Regions from separate parts of the Paenibacillus sp. sg306046 genome, predicted to be linked through region 1. Evidence: predicted binding sites of a transcription regulator. Region 1 holds the regulator's gene; the other holds the start of a gene.
The links. Region 1 encodes Rex, which represses fermentation and respiration genes when NADH is low (regulators of the CRP and FNR family bind a similar motif). Its sites were predicted from a motif close to TTGTGAAATATTTCACAA; they were not measured.
Positions count from the first base shown of each region.

Region 2: AC6ROY_RS23270 (hemerythrin domain-containing protein) is a predicted target of Rex. The motif match lies at 5,122-5,139, and genes of this name have one in related genera.

Region 1 covers NZ_JCAMRT010000006.1:220,099-227,316, forward strand. Annotated here, with positions in the region: gene dinG (ATP-dependent DNA helicase DinG) at 30-2,894, shown strand; gene AC6ROY_RS08755 (redox-sensing transcriptional repressor Rex) at 2,891-3,511, shown strand; gene AC6ROY_RS08760 (inorganic phosphate transporter) at 3,638-4,636, opposite strand; gene AC6ROY_RS08765 (DUF47 domain-containing protein) at 4,694-5,314, opposite strand; gene AC6ROY_RS08770 (amidohydrolase) at 5,607-6,905, shown strand; gene AC6ROY_RS08775 (cell wall elongation regulator TseB-like domain-containing protein) at 6,926-7,218, shown strand, end outside.
Region 2 covers NZ_JCAMRT010000033.1:9,781-16,998, forward strand. Annotated here, with positions in the region: gene pflB (formate C-acetyltransferase) at 1-1,504, opposite strand, end outside; gene adhE (bifunctional acetaldehyde-CoA/alcohol dehydrogenase) at 1,550-4,159, opposite strand; gene AC6ROY_RS23265 (hypothetical protein) at 4,326-4,475, opposite strand; gene AC6ROY_RS23270 (hemerythrin domain-containing protein) at 4,530-5,063, opposite strand; gene AC6ROY_RS23275 (ABC transporter permease) at 5,223-5,519, opposite strand; gene AC6ROY_RS23280 (TVP38/TMEM64 family protein) at 5,604-6,254, opposite strand; gene AC6ROY_RS23285 (heavy metal translocating P-type ATPase) at 6,278-7,218, opposite strand, start outside.

The DNA of each region.
Region 1 (7,218 bases):
GGGTCAGGAAGGGATTGAACGCGGCACCAATGAAATTTGCGGTTTTGGACTTTGAGACAACCGGAAGTTCGACGACAGACCGAATTATTCAGGTCGGACTTTTCATTATAGACGATATGCAGATCACCGACAGGTACACGTCGCTCGTCAATCCGGGAATGGCTATACCTGCTGCGATTACCTCGCTTACCGGCATTGATGACGCGATGGTTCAAGCTGCTCCAAGTATTGACATAATAATGGGAGAAATGATGCCATTGCTGCAGGACGCGGCGCTGGTCGGTCATAATGTCGGCTTTGATCTGGCGTTTCTGCAGCGGGCGCTGGATGAAAATGGCTACTATCCGTTTGACGGACGGATGCTGGATACGATGGACCTGCTCCGGATTTTGTATCCGGGCTTGTCGAGCTTGCAGCTTACCATGGTGTGCCAGTCGTTCGGCATCGAACATGAGCGCCCCCATCAGGCTGACAGCGATGCCGAGGTGACGGCGCTGATCTGGCTTGCCTGCCTGGAGCGGCTGCAGTCGCTGCCGCTGCTGACGCTGCAGCGACTGGATCTGATATTTGCCGATTCGCCCCATGATTTGGGCTGGCTTCTTCACGAAGCGCTTGTGTACCGCGAGCTGCATCAGCCGATGGACCCTGAGGCTGACCGTTATTTCCGCCAATTCGCCTTAAATGTGCGGGATTGGGGAGACGAGGAGGACACACGTGATGCGCAGGAGCTGCTTGCGATGGAGCCTACCTTCGACCGGTTTTACGATGCGCTGCGGGAAACATTGAAAACGCGGTTTGAGACGTACGAGGAGCGGGAAGCGCAGGTTACGATGCTGAGCGAGGTGGAAAGCGCCTTTGAAGCCGGCAAGCATCTGATGGTGGAAGCGGGTACAGGAACGGGGAAATCGCTTGCTTACCTGATTCCGTCTCTGTATTACGGACTGAAGCATGATAAGAAAATGGTCGTCAGCACCCATACGATCAATTTGCAGGAGCAGCTGCGCGAGCGCGACATTCCGCTGCTGCATGATTTGTTCCCGGTTTCATTTCGCGCAGCGGTGTTGAAGGGGCGGCGTCATTACCTGTGCCTGAGAAAGTTCGAGCACAAGCTGAATACGCTTGATTTTGAACCGGGCAAGGATGATCGGGTCACAGCCGGGCAAATGCTTGTATGGCTTGGCGAGACGAAGCATGGCGATCAGGAAGAGCTGATGTTTACGAATAAAGGCAAGCTGTTCTGGCATACGGTGGAAAGCGATACCGATTCGTGTCTGAACAGAGCTTGTCCGTGGTTTAAAAAGTGCTTTTATCACCGCGCCCGGCATCAGGCGAATACGGCGGATGTGATCATTACGAATCATTCGCTGCTGTTTACCGATATGAAAGCCGACAACCGGCTGCTGCCTGCCTACAAGCATCTGGTGATTGATGAAGCGCATCATTTTGAGGAAGTGGCGAGCAAGCATCTCGGGATTGAGCTGCACTATCATACTTTGCTGAATACGCTGCAGCGGCTGTATAAGGACAGCAGGTCCGGGCAGCTGTCCGGACTGCGCTTCAAGCTGCAGAAAGCGGCCGAGGACCCCCGTGTGGCCAATTGGAGCGCAGAGATCGACCGTGCTGTGGAGCATCTGGTCCATCTGAAGGAGGACTGGGACCAGCTGAACGAGCTGCTGTTCCAGCTGCTGTTGTCGGCGCGCGGCGGGGAATCCACCCAGGCAGACGGCAATTCATCCGTGCTCCGCTTGAAAAAAGCAACATTACCCGGCGGTTGGGATAAGCTGGAGCTGTTGGAGGAAAATTTGCAGCTGCATGCGGCAGAAGCGCTCAAGCGGCTGGAGAAGCTGCTGGGCGATCTAAAGGAAGCCCAGGATGAATTTGAGGTGCAGAGTCAGGTTACTGATCTCGCAGGTACTGTGAAGGAGCTGCAACGGCATAAGGAAGATTTGCATATCTTTATGACGATGCCTGACGATAATTATGTGTATTGGCTGGAGGGCGGTCAATTTGGTAAAAGCCGTTCCCTGCAGCTTAACGCGGTGCCGATTGATGTCAGCGCGATGCTGCGCCAGCAGTTTTTCGAGCCGAAGGACAGCGTGATTTTGACCTCGGCTACGCTGTCGGTCGGGAAGTCGTTTGATTACACCTGCGAACAGCTGGGGCTGCGTGCTTCGGAGTCGGACAGCTCGTTGAAAACGATCCAGCTGCCTTCGCCGTTTAATTACCGGGAGCAGGCGCTTGTTGCCATACCGCGTGATTTTCCGACACTGCGCAGCGGACTTGGCGGTGAGAAGGAGTACGTGGAAGCATTGATTCCTTCGCTTGCCGAGGTCGCCCTGGAAACGAAGGGACGTATGCTCGTGCTGTTTACGTCGAATCGGATGCTTCGGGCGGTGCATGCCGGATTGAAGGACATGCTCGCTTCCTTTGGCGTCGAGGTGCTTGGTCAAGGCGTTGACAGCAGCAACCGCAGCAAGCTGACCCGGATGTTTCAGAGCAGTCCGGCCTGCGTATTGCTTGGCACAAGCAGCTTCTGGGAAGGGGTTGATATCCCGGGGGACGCCTTAACGGCGTTGGCGATTGTGAGGCTGCCCTTCCAGCCGCCGACGCACCCGGTTGTGGAAGCGAAAACCGAGAAGCTCAAGCAGAAAAATTTGAACTCGTTTATGAAGCTGTCCGTTCCGCAGGCGGTGATCCGGTTTAAGCAGGGGTTCGGCCGGCTTGTGCGTACGGCATCGGATAAAGGTATCGTCATTATTTACGATACCCGCGTCATCGACACGAACTATGGCAAGTACTTCCTGTATTCGCTGCCGGGTCCGAAGATCGAGCATATGAATGCGAGTCAATTGGTTCCGCGTATCAAGCAGTGGATGGAGGAGAAGCAAGCATGAAAACGATAAAAATTTCCGAGGCAGTTGTGCGGCGGCTGCCCATTTACTTACGTTTCCTGACGGAGCTGAGCAAAAAAAATATATCAACGGTATCCTCGCAGGATCTTGGTCAAAAGCTGGACCTGAATCCGGCGCAAATTCGCAAGGATCTTGCTTATTTCGGCGAATTCGGCAAGAAGGGCATCGGGTATGATGTTGATTATTTGATCGAGAAAATTCGCCAAATTCTCAAGCTCGATAAATTGATCCCTGTCGCCTTGGTTGGAGCTGGTAATCTTGGCCGCGCTTTGTGCAATTATAACGCTTATTTGAAAGATAATATGAAGATTGTTGCGGTATTTGACCTGCATGCCGGCAAAGTGGGCGAATCCATCAATCAGCTGAAGGTGAAGCCGATGGAGGAGCTCGTTTCCACTATTCGTGCGCTTAGCGTCAGAATCGGCATTATTACCGTACCGGCTGTCGAGGCGCAGCAGGTCGCCAATCAATTTGTGGAAGCCGGGGTTGAGGCGATCTTGAATTTCGCCCCGGTGATCATCAAGGTTCCAGCTGAAATTCGCGTTCACCATGCGGACTTCACGACTGAGCTGCAAAGCCTCGCTTATTATTTGGAATAATTGAAAAGGAGCCTTCATTCCACGTTTATAGTGGCTTGAAGGCTCCTTGCATAATGTGCGATTCATTGATTCATTCCCCCAGGCTTACTCGTTTGAGACAGTCCCAGACAAGGAGTATGAAGCGGCTTAGATAAACGCGAGCAGGATTTTGAACGTAATAAACGCCAGCACCATGCTGATCGGCACCGTAATAAACCAGGTCAGCACCATCTTCGTTACGGTGGCCCACTTGACATCGTGGAAGCGAAGCACCGAACCCGTACCGATAATCGACGATGAAATGACTTGCGTGGTCGACAGCGGCATCCCCATATGCGTGGACGTCTGAATGATGATCGACGAGTTCAAGTCGGAAGCGAAGCCGTTGATCGGTTCGATTTTGAGCAGCTTGCGGCTCATCGTCTTGATAATTTTCCAGCCGCCGATCGAAGTGCCAAGTCCCATCGCAGTCGCGGCCGACAGCTTGACCCACAGCGGTACATCCAGCGTCTGCTGAATGTCCAGGGTTACGAGTGCGAAGACGATAATGCCCATTGCCTTCTGAGCGTCATTGCCCCCGTGGGAAAATGAAAGCAAGCCGGCGGACACAATTTGAAACAGACGGAAGGTCCGGTTTAGCTTGGAACGTGATTGATTGCCGCTGGCAATGATCACCCGTTTGATGATCCACATGATCAAAAAGCCGGAAGCAAACGCAATGATCGGCGACAGGATCAGGATGAGAATAATATTCCAGAAGCCGGACCAGTTCAACGCGTCAACGCCTGCGCCCGCGATGACGGCGCCTGCGAGCGAGCCGATCAGCGTATGGGAGGAGGAAGAAGGAATGCCGTAATACCAGGTGAGCAGGTTCCAGAATATGGCTGATATAAGCGCTGCAATAACAATGTAAATGCCGTTTTCGATTTTGGCCGGATCTGCCACGCTGCCGCCGACGGTTTTGGCTACCTCGGAGGAGTAAATTGCGCCGACAAAGTTCAGGACGGCCGCATACAAAATGGCGAAGCGCGGAGACAGTGCTTTGGTCGAAATGGACGTGGCGATTGCATTCGCCGTATCGTGAAACCCGTTTATGAAGTCAAATATAAGCGCTAGAGCAACGACGATTATCAAGGTGGTTAACATGTTTTCCTCCTAAGTCATACCATGCGAATTCCGCAAGCTGATCGAACGGACAGCGGCTTACGAATATCGCAGCACAACGCTTTCCAGAATATTGGCTACGTCTTCACAGGCATCGGTCGTTTGCTCCAGACGCTCGTACAGCTCCTTCAGCTTGAAATCGTGATAAGGCTCCTTCGGATTTGTGAAAATTTCGCGAATGCCTTCCCGCATCAGCCGGTCTGCTTCGTTTTCCAGGCTGTTGATTTGCACGGTATGCTCAGTCAATTGCATATATTTTTTCTTGGACAGCAAAATCATCGCATCAAGAATATGCTGACAGCTCGCTACGAGCACAGCAGAAAATTCCTTCATATAACGATCCGTGAAGGTAATGTTTAAGTAATCAAATCTTGCAATGGAAGCTTCGATGCCGTCCAGCACGTCGTCTACTTTGGAGGCCAGCTCCATAATATCCTCGCGCTCGATCGGAGTAATAAACACTTTGTTCAAGCCCTTGAAGATCTGGTGTGTGAGTTGATCTCCGTTATGCTCCAGGTCGCGAAGCTGCGGATAAAAGGTCGCGGGCGGCTCGGAGCCCATCATCGCTGAACGGAAGGTTTGCGCCGCCAGAAGCATGTTTTCTGAAGCCTTAATGAGCAGCAGCAAAAAGTCAGTATCATTTTTTTTGGTAAAAAGCATGGCTTTCGCCTCCTATTGTTATCTTTAATTTACAAAATCTTAATAATACGAGTAGAATTATGTAGAAAAAAGGAGTAAATTCACACAAAATTAAAAATAACACACTCGAATGCCGGAATGCAATGATAGTTTCGGCAAACTTAGTTTATGTCATCCGGGCGCGTATTATGTAGCCTCCAGGTCCGGTCCGGACGGGAAGCTTGATTTCTAGACGGTGAAATTGTACATTGGAAACGGGACTTGTAGCATGGCTTCCGCGGACGTCTATATATAATGGAGAGGAATAGATAACGTGAAAAAAACGCTGATTGTAAACGGCACATTTATTACGCTGGACGAAGCTCGTCCATGCTTCCAGGGACATATGGTCATTGAGGGCGACCGCATTCTTCGCATTACAGAGGGCGCTCCACCCGAGGATGAGCAATTTGATGAAGTTGTAGAAGGAAGAGGCAAGCTGTTTTTGCCAGGCTTCGTTAATACACATGGCCATACGGCGATGTCGCTGCTGCGGGGTTACGGCGACGATATGGCGCTGCAGCTGTGGCTGCAGGAAAAAATGTGGCCGATGGAAGCAAAATTTACAGCTGCTGATGTAGCTGCAGGAACACGCTTGTCGATTCTGGAGATGGTGAAGGGCGGCACAACGACGTTTGTTGATATGTATGATCATATGAACGAGGTTGCGAAGGCGGTTGAGGAAAGCGGAATCCGGGCTGTTCTGACGCGCGGCGTCATCGGCTTGTGCTCGCGCGAGGAGCAGGATGCGAAGCTGGCGGAGGCTGTCCGGTTTGCCCGTGAGTGGAACGGACAAGCGGACGGACGGATTACGACGATGCTTTCGCCGCATGCCCCTTACACATGCCCGCCTGACTACATAGAGCGGATTGTGCAGGCGTCTGAGGAGCTTCAGCTGCCGATTCACATTCATATGTCGGAAACGGCTCGCGAGGTACAGGACAATGTCGATCAATACGGCCTGCGGCCTGTCGAGCATCTGGAGAAGCTGGGCGTCTTCGCCAGACCGACGCTGGTGGCGCATGGCGTTCATTTGACCGATGACGAGATTGCTCTTCTGAAAAAATACGATGTGCGGGTTTCCCATAACCCTGGCAGCAACCTGAAGCTGGCCAGCGGCGTTGCCCGGGTTCCTGAGCTGCTGAAGGCAGGCGTGCTTGTTTCGTTGGGTACGGACGGTCCGGCCAGCAACAACAATCTCGATATGCTGGAGGAAATCCGGCTGGCGGCGATGCTTCACAAGGGAGTCAGCGGCGATCCGGTTGCTGTCGCGGCCGCAGACGCGTTGCGTTTGGGCACGCTTGATGGCGCGCGTTCCATCTGGCTTGACGATGTCGGGGCGCTGCAGGCAGGCATGAAGGCCGATTTTATTGCGCTTGATATGGATCAGCCGCATTATTTCCCGCGCACGAACCTGATTTCGCATGTGGTTTACGCAGCTAACACCCGTGATGTTACCGACGTTTGCGTGAACGGCCAGTGGCTTGTCCGGTCTAACGTCTGCCTGACGCTCGATGAGGAGCGGATCAAGTTTGAGGCACAGCGTGCCTTCGAGCGGTTGACAGGCGTTTAAGACAGAGGAGGCGGTCTGCCGTGCGCAAAAGATGGAAATGGAGCCTGGCCGCCGCGGCAGCGCTGATCCTGATCGTTTTCGTGTTAAGCTGGATCTACCAGTCCGTGTCCCGGGAGGAATGGAAGCTGCAGCGGGCTGCCGTACAGACGGCTTATGAGAAGACCGCGCTTGTCAAGGCAAATGTTGTGGAACGCTTTATCGCCGACAAGGCGTACACGGTCATTACAGGCGAAAACAAGCTGGGCCAAGGTCTGTACGTCTGGGTCGGCCGCGATGGCGAGCTTCGAACCGAGATGGCCGCGAACGGGATTAC
Region 2 (7,218 bases), on a different contig from region 1:
GAATGACATTCAACGTGTTCATATACAGTCCGGCCAGCCACTCCATCACCTGATCGAACTTGGCGTACACGTCCTCGTACACGAGCCGGTCGCCCGTAATCGGAGCCGACGCCGGTCCGACCTGAACGCCGAGCTTCTCATCCACGCCGCCGTTGATCGCATACAGCAGCGCCTTGGCGAGATTCGCCCGCGCCCCGAAAAACTGCATCTGCTTGCCGATCCGCATCGCGGATACGCAGCAGGCGATCCCGTAATCGTCGCCGTAATGCGGCAGCATCAGGTCATCGGATTCGTATTGAATCGAGCTCGTTTCGATGGACACCTTGGCGCAGTAACGCTTGAAGCCGTCCGGCAGCTTCCGGGACCAGAGCACGGTCAAATTCGGCTCCGGCGCAGGACCGAGATTGTACAAGGTGTGCAGGAAGCGGAACGAAGACTTCGTTACCCGTGTCGTACCGTTCAGGGCCATGCCGCCGATCGACTCGGTTACCCACGTCGGGTCGCCGCTGAACAGCTCGTTATAATCCGGCGTACGCAGAAACTTCACGATCCGCAGCTTCATGACGAAGTGGTCCACCAGCTCCTGCGCCTGAGCCTCCGTAAGCGTCCCTTCCGCCAGATCCCGGTCGATGAAAATATCAAGGAAGCTGGAGACGCGGCCGAGACTCATCGCAGCGCCGTTCTGCTCCTTGATCGCCGCGAGGTACGCGAAGTATACCCACTGGATCGCTTCCTTCGCGTTGCCTGCCGGCTTGGAAATGTCCGCGCCATAGGAGCGCGCCATCGCCTTCAGCTCAGCCAGGCTGCGAATTTGCTCGGACAGCTCCTCGCGGTCGCGGATCACTTCCTCGGTCATCGGAGCGACCTCAAGCTGGAGCAGATCCTGCTGCTTGCCTGCGATCAGCCGATCCACGCCGTACAGCGCGACGCGGCGGTAGTCGCCGATGATCCGGCCGCGGCCGTACGCATCGGGCAGCCCGGTAATAATGCCTGCCTTGCGGGCAAGCTTCATCCCGGTCGTATACGCATCGAATACGCCCTGGTTATGCGTTTTGCGAATATCTGTGAACAGCTTGACGATCTCGTCAGGCACCTTGAAGCCGTAAGCCTCGCAGGCGTCAACCGCCATCCGGATGCCGCCGAACGGCTGGATGGACCGTTTGAACGGCGCATCGGTCTGCAAGCCGACAATTTGCTCCAGCCCCTGCTCGATATAACCGGGACCGTGCGAGGTAATCGTCGAGACCGTTTGCACGTCTACGTCCAGCACGCCTCCATTGGCCCGTTCCTTGAGCATCAGCTCGCGGATATGCTGCCATAGCTGCTCTGTCGCTTCAGTCGGCCCTGCCAGGAAGCTCTCGTTGCCTGTATAGGGCTTCAGGTTCCGGTCGATAAAATCCTTCACGTCGATATGGGATTGCCATTTGCCTGCCGAAAAGCTGCGCCATGAAGCCAAGTCTGCAACCCCCGCGCCAGCCGCAGCTGCCGTTTCCTGAATAGCCATCGTTACCCCTCCTGTCAGGTTGTACCTGAATGATGATGTTTGGACTTAAAATTTGCCGTAAAACGCGTTGCGGTAGACGTCAGCCAGCTCCTTGACCAGCGGCATGCGAGGATTCGCCGTTGTACACTGATCCTCGAATGCCCGATCCGCGAGATAGTCGACCTTCGACTCGAAGTCAGCCGGATCAAAGCCGATCGCCTGGAAGCTCTCCGGAATGCCGAGCGATTTGTTCAGCTTGCGGATCGCGTCGATCAGGCTGTTCACCCCTTCCTCCGTCGTGCGAGCCGGCAAGCCGAGCATCCGGGCAATTTCGGCATAGCGCACATCGGCGATAAAGTGGTCGTATTTCGGGAAGGAAGCAAATTTCGTCGGCTTTTGAGCGTTATAGCGAATGACATGCGGCATCAGAATCGCGTTGGTGCGGCCGTGCGCCGTATGGTATTGCCCGCCCCATTTATGCGCCAGACTATGGTTGATGCCGAGGAACGCATTGGCAAACGCCATGCCTGCGATCGTTGAGGCATTGTGCATCTTCTCCCGCGCCAGCGGATCGCCCGTCTGATACGAAGCCTCCAGGTACTGGAACACCAGCTGAATAGCTTTCATCGCCAGCCCGTCGGTGTAGTCATTGGCCATCACGGACACGTAAGCTTCAATCGCATGCGTCAGCACATCCATGCCGGTATCGGCGACCGCCGTTTTGGGCAGCGTGTACACGTATTCCGGGTCGATAATCGCCACATCCGGCGTCAGCTCGTAATCGGCCAGCGGGTATTTCGTGTTGCCTTGATTTTTATCGGTGATGACCGCGAAGCTGGTCACCTCCGAGCCTGTGCCCGAGGTCGTCGGAATGGCGACGAAGGTCGCTTTCTGGCCGAGACGCGGGTATTTGTACACGCGCTTGCGGATGTCCATAAACTTTTGCTTGAGCGCCTGGAAGTCGGTGTCCGGGTATTCGTAGAACAGCCACATCGCCTTCGCCGCATCCATCGGCGAGCCGCCGCCGAGCGCAATAATGCAGTCCGGCTGGAAGGAACGCATCATCGCAGTGCCGCGATTCACCGTATCCACGGACGGATCGGGCTCCACATCGCTGAACACCTCAATATGAACCGGCGTCCGGCGCTTGCGCAAGTAATATTCGACCCGCTCGACATAGCCCAGCTTGACCATCATCGGGTCGGTTACGATCATGACGCGGGTGATGTCCGGCATTTTCTCCAAATATTGCGTGGAGCCCTTCTCGAAATACACCTTGGGCGGCATCTTGAACCATTGCATATTGACCGTCCGCTCCGCGACCCGCTTCAGGTTCAACAGGTTGACCGCCGTGACGTTCGCCGTCGTCGAGTTATGTCCGTACGAGCCGCAACCGAGCGTCAGCGACGGCAGGTTGGTGTTGTAAATGTCGCCGATGGCGCCGTGCGTCGAAGGCGAATTGACAATAACGCGGCCGGTCTGGAGCTTCGCGGCAAAGGCTTGCACGACCTGATCGTTTTTGGAATGAATGACCGAGGAGTGGCCCATTCCTCCGAAAGCAACGACCTCGGCTGCCCGGGCGATGCCCTGCTCGGCGTTCTTCACCTTGTAGCAAGCAAGCACGGGACTAAGCTTCTCGGCCGACAGCGGATGCGCTTCGCCTACGCCCTGCAGCTCGGCGACGAGAATTTTCGTTTGCTCCGGCACCGTCAGACCGGCCATTTTGGCGATGGCGGCAGCCGGCTGGCCGACAATCACCGCGTTGACCGCACATTTCTCCGGATTAATGACCAGCTTGGAGACGGCTTCGGTTTCTTCCTTGTTCAGGAAGTAGCAGCCAAATTCGATCATCAGCTTCTTCGCCTGCTCGTAGATCGGCTCCTCCAAAATAACCGCCTGCTCCGAAGCGCAAATCATGCCGTTGTCAAACGTTTTGGACAAAATCAGGTCGGTGACCGCCTGCTTCAAATCCGCCGTCTTCTCAATAAAGCAAGGCACATTGCCCGGCCCTACGCCTAGCGCCGGCTTGCCGGTGCTGTAAGCCGCCTTCACCATGGAGGAGCCGCCGGTCGCCAGCACAAGCGCAACGTCCGGATGGTTCATCAGCAGTTGGGTCGCTTCGACGGAAGGATGCTCAATCCACTGGACGCACGCGGCCGGAGCGCCCGCAAGCACCGCTGCGTCGCGCAGCGTGCGCGCCGCAGCCACACTTGATTTTTGTGCGGACGGGTGAAAGGCGAAAATGATCGGGTTGCGGGTTTTGGCCGCAATGAGCGACTTAAACATCGTCGTTGACGTCGGATTGGTCACTGGCGTCACGCCGGCGATCACGCCGACAGGCTCGGCGACAAGCCGGTAATTCTCATAACGGTTTTCCTCAATCGTGCCGACGGTTTTCGCCGCCTTGATGCTGTGGTAAATATATTCCGTTGCGAAAATGTTCTTCGTAATTTTATCCTCGTACACGCCGCGCCCCGTCTCTTCAAACGCGAGCTTCGCCAGCTCCATGTGTCGATCCAGACCGGCCAGCGCCATCTGCTGCACAAGTTGGTCAACCTGCTGCTGATCCAGCTGCAAGTACGCCTGCTGCGCCTGCAAAGCTTGACTGACCAGGCGGTTCACTTCCTCTTGCGCCGAAATCGGATGTACCTGAGCCTTCGTTTCTTTCACAGCCATCGTTAATCTCCTCCTGAAATGGTTCGATTTCGAATTGAAGCTCGCCTCAGATTGCCGGATCGGGCTCCATGTTGCTTGCGGACTTGAGATGAAGCTGCGGGTCGTCTATGCAGGCTTGCAGCTTAGCCCTTACAGCCGGACAGGCTTGCCGAGGCTTCCGCCCCAGTTAGCGCAGTCCGTCCGACGTTCCGGGATCGGCTTCTTCTGCCGGAGAAACGCGGCAATCCTCGCAAATCCAGGCGGTGCCGGTATCTCCATGGCCGTGTACGTTGCCGCAGCAGGTACAAGTAATCGTGTTTTGAGGTTCGGATGTCATACGGATCGCCTCCAGATCGGGTTTGCGGGCCTAAGCCCGGACTTGGTTACAGGGCTATGAAAACAAATGGTCGATATCCTGCAAAATCTGATCGGCCATCGGGTAAACAACCTCTTCCTCCAAATTCAAATGCTCGCTCAAAATAAGGCAAGCCTGAACGAGATGTGAAGCCGCCGCCTTTATGTGAATTTTTTCACCTTCTAGGACAAGCTGATCCACTGCCTCGTAGAAAGACGTAACAAACATGTGCGCAAGCTCATGATCCTTCTCCATCACCCAGATTGACGGCATGATCGACGGCCCCTGCACTTTATTGAAATAACGGGTCAGCAGCGGGAATAGCTCCTGTTCCTCCCACCCGGCGTGACAGTCCAGCGCATCCATCAGCTGCCCCATGGAGCCGCGCAGCTCCTTGAGTCTGGTCACAGCCTCGGCGGTGGATCTCAGCCTGGTTACTCCCTCACCCTGCCGACGGATGTCAGTCAGTCGCACACGCAGGTTGTCGTGCTCTTCCTTCAACCGCTCTATCATCTCCATAAACTGAGTCGGGCGGGCGCTTTGCATCATTTCCACAGTCGGTAGCTCCATGCCGGAATCCTCCTTGATTTGGAATTATCTTTATTGTAATCCTGCGCTGCCGAATTCACTGTGAAAAATGTCACTCGTCGCAAATTCGACATATCCTTTCGGCGTCCATTCGGCGTCCGGCTCCGGCGCCGCTGGAAAACGGCGCCGGAGCTTGCGGATTCAAGCGACGGCATCGGCTGCAATCAGCCGCAAATCGGCGGTAAACCGCAGCTTGTGGCTCAGCCAGCTCAGCAATATGGCCGTCAGCGCCGCCGACGCCGCAAGAATAAACATAATGAGCAGCTGATAACGGACCGTTTCAATAGGGTCGGCGCCTGCAACGATCATGCCGGGCAGTCGCGCCGAGCGGTCTGCTCCAGCAGCCGTCCTTCGCCCATAAACCAGACCGTATCGCTGAGTAGCCGGCGCTTCATAACGCCGCTTGACTACCTGATCTAACGCTAGCAACAGGGTCACCTTCCCCGGACCTCCTCATCAAACTCCCGCTCTATTATATCGGGAATTCGCTGTCGCTGGAAAGCCCGCGTCCGATGATGAAGCTCACATTCGGTCATCGTTCCCGCCGCGCTCGACCGCTTTCATTTGGCGCAGCCGAAGCCGGTAGCCGAGCATAACAACGCCGAGAAACGCAGAATAAATCAGCAGCACAGCAGCGGCCTGACCCGGCTCGGCTGCCACGGTGTCGCCCACAATGGCAAATACGAGCATCACCGGCACCTTGCCGAGCACCGTCGCCGCGGCAAACAGCCAAACCGGAATAAGGCTCAACGCCGAATAAATATTGACGACCGGAGCGGGAACAAATGGCAGCAGACGCGCTACCAGCACCCCGATAAACGGATGACGCTCAAACATCACGGTAAATCGTTCCACCTGCCGAAACCTGGCCAAGTAGCTCCGTCCCTGCTCGCGAAACAAGAGGCGGACGAGCAGCAGCATCAGCACAGCGGCAATCGAGGACCCGGCTACGTTCAGCAGAGACCCGACCGCCACGCCGTACTTGGCTCCCATCACGCCGCCCACAACGCCAAACGGAATGACCGGCACAAGAGCAAGCAGCACCGACAACAGCAGCAGCAGCGGCAGGTCAGCGCTGTCGCCGGCCGCTAGCCAGGCCGCAAGCTCCTGCTTATACAGCAGGCCGGCGGCGATCAGCAGCACATAACCGAGCAGCAGCAGCACAGGCTTCACAAGCAGGGCTCCTTTCCGCCGCACTACAGCTTCATGCGCTGCAGCCGCAGCGCGTTCAGCACTACGGACACCGAGCTGAGCGCCATCGCTGCGCCTGCAAGCCACGGAGCCAGGAAACCCAGCGCCGCAATCGGGATGCCGACGACGTTGTAGGCGAGCGCCCAAAATAAATTTTGACGAATGTTCCGCATCGTCCTGCGGCTCAGGCCAATCGCATCGGAAATGCCTGTCAGGTCGCCGCGCATCAAGGTCACATCGGCCGCTTCCATCGCGATATCCGTCCCGGTGCCGATCGCCATGCCGATATCCGCCGTCGCCAGCGCTGGCGCATCATTGATGCCGTCCCCGACCATCGCCACCTTGCGCCCGGCGTCCTGCAGCTTCTTCACCTCCAGCGCCTTGCCCTCCGGCAGCACCTCAGCCAGCACATGCGCTATGCCCGCTTGCGCCGCAATCGCCCGCGCCGTCCGCTCATTGTCGCCGGTCATCATCAGTACCTCGATGCCTTCGCGCTGCAAGCGCGCCACGGCTTCACGCGAGGTATCGCGGATCGTATCCGCAACGCCAACCATCCCGGCATAATCGCCATCGACGGCAATCAGCATGACGGTCCGCCCTTCTTCCTCCAAAGCGCTCATGTCCGTATAAGCCGGTTGCGCGTCAACGCCAGCCTTCTCCATCAGCCTGCGGGTGCCGATCAGCAGCTCCCGGCCCTCCACGACCGCCCGTACCCCATAGCCGGGGATCGCCTCGAACCCGTCCGTATGTGCCGCCAGTTGAATACCGCGCGCCATAATACCTGCGACAATCGCTTCGGCAAGCGGATGCTCCGAAGAGCGTTCCGCCGCTCCTACCCAGGACAGCAGCGTCTGCTCGTCCTGCCCGCGGCTGATGCGAACATCCGTTAAGGCCGGCTTGCCCTTCGTCACGGTTCCCGTCTTATCCACGACAACCGTGTCGATCC